Aquitalea magnusonii: one gene and its partner. The protein of the gene in region 2 interacts with the protein of the main gene of each other region in a pairwise test. Links are inferred from orthologs where the notes say so. Each region holds a gene or a part of one and is shown on either strand. Other genes may lie near its edges.

Evidence for each region.
Region 1: the proteins of DLM_RS01230 (region 2) and rlmB interact in binary tests that used the Escherichia coli proteins (3 or more experiments, as listed by UniProt). The link is inferred for Aquitalea magnusonii from one-to-one orthologs.

The regions. Positions count from the first base shown.
Region 1 is NZ_AP018823.1:3,301,762-3,305,041, forward strand. Bases 140-3,100 are described here. They hold rlmB (23S rRNA (guanosine(2251)-2'-O)-methyltransferase RlmB), read right to left. Parts: upstream 2,018-3,100; coding sequence 1,262-2,017; downstream 140-1,261. Other genes in these bases: DLM_RS15735 (multicopper oxidase family protein), read right to left, coding at 140-887; DLM_RS15745 (EAL and GGDEF domain-containing protein), read right to left, coding at 2,102-3,100. Outside these bases: more of DLM_RS15735, read right to left, coding at 1-139; more of DLM_RS15745, read right to left, coding at 3,101-3,280. UniProt on the Escherichia coli protein: Specifically methylates the ribose of guanosine 2251 in 23S rRNA.
Region 2 is NZ_AP018823.1:241,521-244,737, forward strand. Bases 231-3,128 are described here. They hold DLM_RS01230 (NAD(P)H-hydrate dehydratase), read right to left. Parts: upstream 2,463-3,128; coding sequence 999-2,462; downstream 231-998. Other genes in these bases: DLM_RS01225 (DMT family transporter), read right to left, coding at 231-847; DLM_RS01235 (flavin prenyltransferase UbiX), read right to left, coding at 2,466-3,086. In the rest of the region: more of DLM_RS01225, read right to left, coding at 1-230; RNase adapter RapZ, read right to left, coding at 3,154-3,217. UniProt on the Escherichia coli protein: Bifunctional enzyme that catalyzes the epimerization of the S- and R-forms of NAD(P)HX and the dehydration of the S-form of NAD(P)HX at the expense of ADP, which is converted to AMP.

The DNA of each region.
Region 1 (3,280 bases), 3.1 Mb from region 2 along the record:
CGCGGCGCGCCAATCAGCCCGCCATCGGTGCCCACCAGTTGTACCTCGTGCGCGGGCAAGGCCAGTTTCATGATGCGCGCGCTGCTGGCATTCCAGATGCGCCAGCGCTGCCGTTCGCCCTCCGCCAGCGCAATGACCGGCTGCCAGCCGCCATTCACCAGCACGAACTGGCCTTCGCGGCCATCATGCCGGTCGGCAGCGCTGCTATCCGCAATCTGGCCATGGGCATCCAGCTTCAGGTCGGACAGCACCAGCCACTGCTCCGGCAGATGGGCCAGCGGGTCGTGGCGGCTTTTCACCACGAATACCCCGGCCAGCCCCATATAAGCCTGCTGCGCGGTATGGCCATGTGGATGCGGGTGATACCAGTAGCTGGCTGCGCTGCCCGGCGGCAAACGGAAGCGGTAGGCCTGCTGCTGCCCCGGCAGTACCGGGTTGTGCGGATTACCATCCTGCTCGGCTGGCACCGGCATGCCATGCCAGTGAATGGTGCTGGGCTGCTGCAGCTTATTGGCAAAAGCAATGTTCACTTCGTCCCCTTCCCAGGCCACGATGGCCGGGCCGGGAATCTGGCCGTTATACGCCCAGAAGGTGGTGGCAGGCTTGCCCGGCAACAGCGGCAGGCTGACCGGCGCGGCCTGCAACTGGCCGACAAACTGGCCGCTACCCCCCTGATTGGCCAGCATGGACAGCGCAGGCAGGGGCAAGCCGCGCGGCAGGCCGAGGCTGTCGGCAGCCGGCAGGGCCACATTGCTGGCGGTGCCATGTCCCATTGCGGCATGATCCATGCCCGGCATGTCGGCCATGCCATCTGCCAGGCTCTTGCGTGCCAGCACCGGCATCAGCGCCAGCGCACTGCTCCATTGCAGGAAATGTCTTCTGTCCATGTCTTGACTCCGTCGGTGGGGGCTTCAGCGTGGCAGGCATGATCCGGCGAACGCATCACCCACCTTAAATACCCCCCAAGGGTATAAAACCAGTAGAGCAGAGTATAGCCAGTCAGGTTCCGCAAGTGATCCACGCGATGACAAAAAACTGTCCTGCATCAAAAAAACGACATGCCGTGGCATGGGCAGGCGGCTGACAAAGCCATTTGGTGCGATTGCACCGGACGCGGCAAAGCACGGCCCTCCAACTCACTACCTGATTCCGCAGCCTTGCCATCTCTCCCCCTCACACTTTCATTGCAGCAAGCGCGAGGGGGCCAATAAACAGAAACCCCATGCCATGGCATGGGGTTTCGAGGTGGGGTGTCGTGGGTTCAGCGGGCCTTTTCGGCGGCCAGCACACGCTGGCGGCGGCTTTCGGCCAACACCATGCCGGAGGACACCGACACATTGAGGCTTTCCACCGTGCCACACATCGGAATGGACACCAGCACATCGCAGTGTTCGCGCGTCAGGCGGCGCATGCCCTCACCTTCCGAGCCCATCACCCAGGCCAGCGGGCCAGCGGCATCCACATGGAACAGGTCGGTATCGGCTTCCATGGTGGTGCCGGCAATCCACACCCCGGCGTCTTTCAGGTCACGCAGGGTGCGTGCCAGATTGGTGACGGTGATGTAGGGGATGACTTCTGCGGCACCGCAGGCCACTTTGGATACGGTGGCGTTCAGCCCGGCCGAGCGGTCCTTGGGGGCAATCACCGCATGCGCGCCCATGGCGTCGGCCACGCGCAGGCAGGCACCCAGGTTATGCGGGTCGGTCACGCCGTCCAGAATCAGCAGCAGCGGTGGCTCGCTGAGGTTTTCCAGCACGTCGTCCAGATCGACATGGTTGCGGCTGGCGTCAATCATCGCCACCACGCCCTGATGGCGGGCATTGCCGCTCATGCTGTCCAGCCTGGCCTTGTCGACAATGTGCAGCTTGATGCTTTCTTCAGCGGCCTTGTCCAGCACGGCCTTGGCACGCTCATCATGGCGGCCGCCGGCCAGCCAGATTTCGATCAGGCTTTTCGGGTTCTGCCACAAGCGGGCGTTGATGGCATGAAAGCCGTGAATGAGTCGCTTGTTGCTCATGCGCTTGAAGCCTTGTAAACGGGAATGGGCGCTATTGTAACGGCAAAGCCATGGTCTTGCTGCCAAACCGCAAGCGCTGGCCGTTTACAGCCCGCCCTGCCCGTCGGCCAGCACCGCCAGCCGCGCCGAGCGGGCCAGTTGCTCGGCCAACTGCGGAAACTCCGTCGCCGGCACCGGTTTGCCAAAGTGATAGCCCTGCAGCAGGCTACAGCCTTTCAGCTCCAGGAAGTCTGCTTGGGCGGCATTTTCCACCCCTTCGGCCACCACGCTGAACTTGAGCTTCCTGGCCATGGCCAGGATGGCCTCGGCAATCGCCACGCTGTCTTCGTCATCTGGCAGACCATCGACAAAGGAGCGGTCGATTTTCAGCGTATCCAGCGGAAAACGCTTGAGGTGGGACAACGAGGAATAGCCGGTGCCAAAGTCGTCAATCGACAGCCACACCCCCAGCGCCTTGAGTTCGCCTAGCTGATGTACGGTTTCCACCGGGTTTTGCATGATCATGCTTTCGGTGATTTCCAGCTCCAGCCGGCTGGCGTCCAGCCCGGTGGTTTGCAAGGCGCGCGCCACGTTTTCCACCAGCGTGGTCTGCTCGAACTGGCGCGCCGACAGGTTGACGGCAACCCGTGGCACATGCAGCCCGGCATCGTCCCAGGCCTTGATCTGGCGGCAGGCTTCCTGCAGCACCCAGTCGCCAATCGGCTTGATCAGGCCGGTTTCTTCGGCCAGCGGAATAAAGCGCAGCGGCGGAATCAGCCCCAGTTGCGGGTGACGCCAGCGAATCAGCACTTCCACCCCGGACATGTCGCGGCTGGCGGCATTGAGTTGCGGCTGGTAGTGCAGTTCAAACTCGCCCCGCTCCAGCGCCTGGCGCATGCCGTTTTCCAGCAGCAGGCGCTCGAAGGTCTGGGTGTTCATCTCGGCGTCAAAGAACTGGTAGGTGTTCTTGCCGGCGTCCTTGGCGCGGTACATGGCGACATCGGCGTTTTTCAGCAGGCTGCGTGCATCAGTGCCGTCATTGGGGAACACGCTGATGCCGATGCTGCCGGTGACAAACACTTCGTGTTCCTCCAGCCGCAGGCCACGGCCCAGCACGGTGAGGATGTCCTCGGCCAGCGCCGCCAGTTCGGCCTGATCGGCAAATTCGGTCAGCAGCAGGGTGAATTCGTCGCCACCTTGCCGCGCCAGCAGGCCGCGCTCGCCCACCGAGTTGGACAGGCGAATGGCAATTTCGCGCAGCAGTTCATCACCGGACTGATGGCC
Region 2 (3,217 bases):
CGCCCAGGATCAGTGCCAAGCCCAGCAGGGTGGAGGGGAGGATTGGTTCACCCACGACGAAATGAATCAAGACCAGCGAAAGCAAGGGGGAGAGGAAGATCAGGTTGGCAATGCGTGCGGTGCTGTTGGTGAGTTTCATTGCGCTGAGCCACAGGACAAAGGTGAAGCCCATTTCCAGGGCTCCGACGTAGGCGGCTCCGGCCAGTCCCTGCCATGCCACCGCATGCAGTTCTCCGGTGGCGGCGCAGAACAGGAGACTGAGCGGTAGTGACAGCAAGAAATTCAGCGTCAGTCCCAGTACCGGTTCACGCTGGTCCCGCGCATTGAAAATCCAGTAGGCAGCCCACAGCAGGGTGGAGGCCAGGGCGTAACCGACACCGGCAACACTGGAAAAGTGCAGGCTGAGCAACTGGCCATGGGTGCCGATGATCAGTACGCCCAGATAGCAGACGACGGCCGCTGCGCTATCGTTCAGACGCAACTTGTGCTTGAGCAAGGGCACCGACAATAAGGTCATGGTCAGGGCCCAGGTGTAGTTGATGGCTTGCGCTTCCTGTGCCGGAAGCAGTGCGTAGGCCTTGAACAGGATCAGGTAATACAGCAGCGGATTGACCGCGCCCAGCAGCAAGGAGCGTTGCCAGTGCTGGCGCAGGGCTGGCAACAGACTGGCTATGCGTCCCTGGTAGAGCAGGATGCCGAGCAGGCTGGCGCTTGAGGCAAGGCTGGCATAGAGCACCAGCTGTGCTGGCGTCAGATGCGCCAGGCTGATTTTGAAGGCCGTGGCAACGGTGGACCAGGCAAGGACGGCACAGAGGCCATAGGCATAGGCTTTCTTCTGCTGCTGCAAGAGATGTTTCCTCCGGAAGAGGCGGCTATTTTACCTAGCCAGCATGTGCGCCGGAGAAGTATTTCCTTGCCTAAAAGGGCAGAAGGTGCTGCTGTGGGGCATGGTCGATCCGGGAGCCGGGCTGAGCATGGTTGTTTCTTGCCCGTTGCGTTCATTCCTTGAGCAAGCGGTTGAGGATATGACTGCAACGCTGCGCGGTGGCTGATGCGGTCAAGCCGATCGGCCCGCCGGCTTCCTGCTGGTATTCGTCGCCAGCCATGCCGTGTACCCGTACCGCCAGGCAGCTAGCCTCCATGGCCGGCATGCCTTGCGCCAGCAAGGCTGCAATCAGGCCGCTGAGGACATCGCCCTGACCGGCAACGGCCAGAGCGGGACCGCCGCTGGTATTCAGCCGGTATGGCTGTTTGGCGCTGGCAATCAGCGTCCCCGCACCCTTGAGTACCACGACACAGCCGAACCGTTCTGCTAACTGGCGTACTGCGGCAAGGCGGTCTGCCTGAACCATGGTGGTGGTGCAGCCCAGCAGGCGTGCGGCTTCTGCCGGATGAGGTGTCAGGATGGTTTCGTGCTGGCGCATGGCCAGCATGTCCTGCAGTTGACTATCGCTGGCGAGCATATTGAGGGCGTCAGCATCCAGTACCAGTGAGCAAGCGGATGCCAGGGCGTGCTCCAACCATTGCCTTGCCTGCTTGCTCTGTCCCAATCCCGGCCCGGTGGCCAGTACATCACAGTCCGGCTGACTGCGTGCTTGCCGTGCATCATGCAGCATCAGTTCCGGGTAGCTGACATCGACTGGCAGGCGGCCATCCAGGGTCAGCACATGGACTTTGCCGGCGCCGCCTGCCAGTGCGGCCCGCCCGGCAAGCAGGGCGGCTCCCAGCATCCCTTCGCAGCCGCCAATGATGGCTACCGTGCCATGGCTGCCCTTATGGCTGTCACGGCGGCGCTGCAGTGTCCGTCCATCCTGGCGGTTAAGATAGCCTTCGGCTGCCGGCTGCAGCTTGGGGGGGCAGTCCAGATCCGCCAGTTCCACCTGACCGGCATGATCAGCGCCGGCGGCATAAAACAGGCCGGGCTTCAGGCACAGAAAAGTCAGGGTATGTGTGGCATGGATGCAGGCTGCTTGTGCCTGGCCGGTGTAGGCATTCAGGCCGCTGGGGCAATCGAGTGCCAGTTTCTGGCAAGCAAGCTGATCAAGCTGGTGAATGATGCTGAGCCATTTGTCGTCCAGCGCCCGGCTCAGTCCGATGCCGAACAGGCCATCGATCAGCAGGACCGGGGGCGGATAATCATCCGCCAGGTGCTGCAGCGGAATGCCGCCTGCACGGCGCAGGGCCTGATAGGCTTGCTGGGCGGGCGGACTGGCCGGCATCTGTGGCAGCAGGATATCCACGCTGTAGCCGTCTTGCATCAGCAGCAGGGCGGCATACAGCGCATCACCACCGTTATTGCCGGGGCCGGCGGCCACCAGGATGCGGCTGCCCGCTGCCAGATGATGACGGGTCCAGTTGGCAGTGGCGCGTGCGGCGCGCTGCATCAGATCCAGGCCCTGTAATTCGGCCTCTAGTTCCAGCCGGCGCAGGGCGGGCAGGCTCCATAGTGCATCTTGCCGCATGTTTTACTCCTTGGCGGGTTCTCCCCAGCGTGGTGTCAGCGTATGCGGGACACGCAACTGGTCCAGAATGCGTGCCACCACGAAATCCACCATGTCGTCGACACTGGCCGGATGGGTATAAAACCCGGGGGATGGTGGCAGAATGACAGCTCCGAGACGTGCCAGGCTGAGCATGTTTTCCAGGTGGATGACCGACAGCGGGGTTTCGCGTGGCACCAGGATGAGTTTGCGACCTTCCTTGATGCTGACGTCCGCGGCCCGCTCAATCAGGTTATCGCTCATGCCATGTGCAATGGCTGCCAGTGTTCCCATGGAGCAGGGACATACCACCATGGCATCTGCCGGATTTGACCCTGAGGCCACCGGGGCAAACCACTCTTCCCGACCAAAGACGGCCAATTGCTGTGCGCTGGCACCGGTCCGTTGCTGCAGCCATTGTTGTACTTCACTTGGTCGCGAAGGCAGGTGCAGGCCCATCTCCTGCTTGGCCACCACCTGGGCGGCTTGTGAATAGAGCACCCAGACGCGCACCCCGGCGCTGATAAGGGTGTCGATCAGGCGCAGACCATAGGGCAGGCCGGAAGCGCCGGTAAGGGCAACGGTAACGGTTTGTGGCGTTTGCATCAGTATTTCCATCTGCTACCCGCGCTGGGGGCAGCACAGAAAAGTTGCGCGCTTTGCCGTTGGCGGGTCAGGACTCGCGGAACAACTGGCGATGGCGAATCAGTACCTGCTCGGCCGGAAAGGCCCGCGAT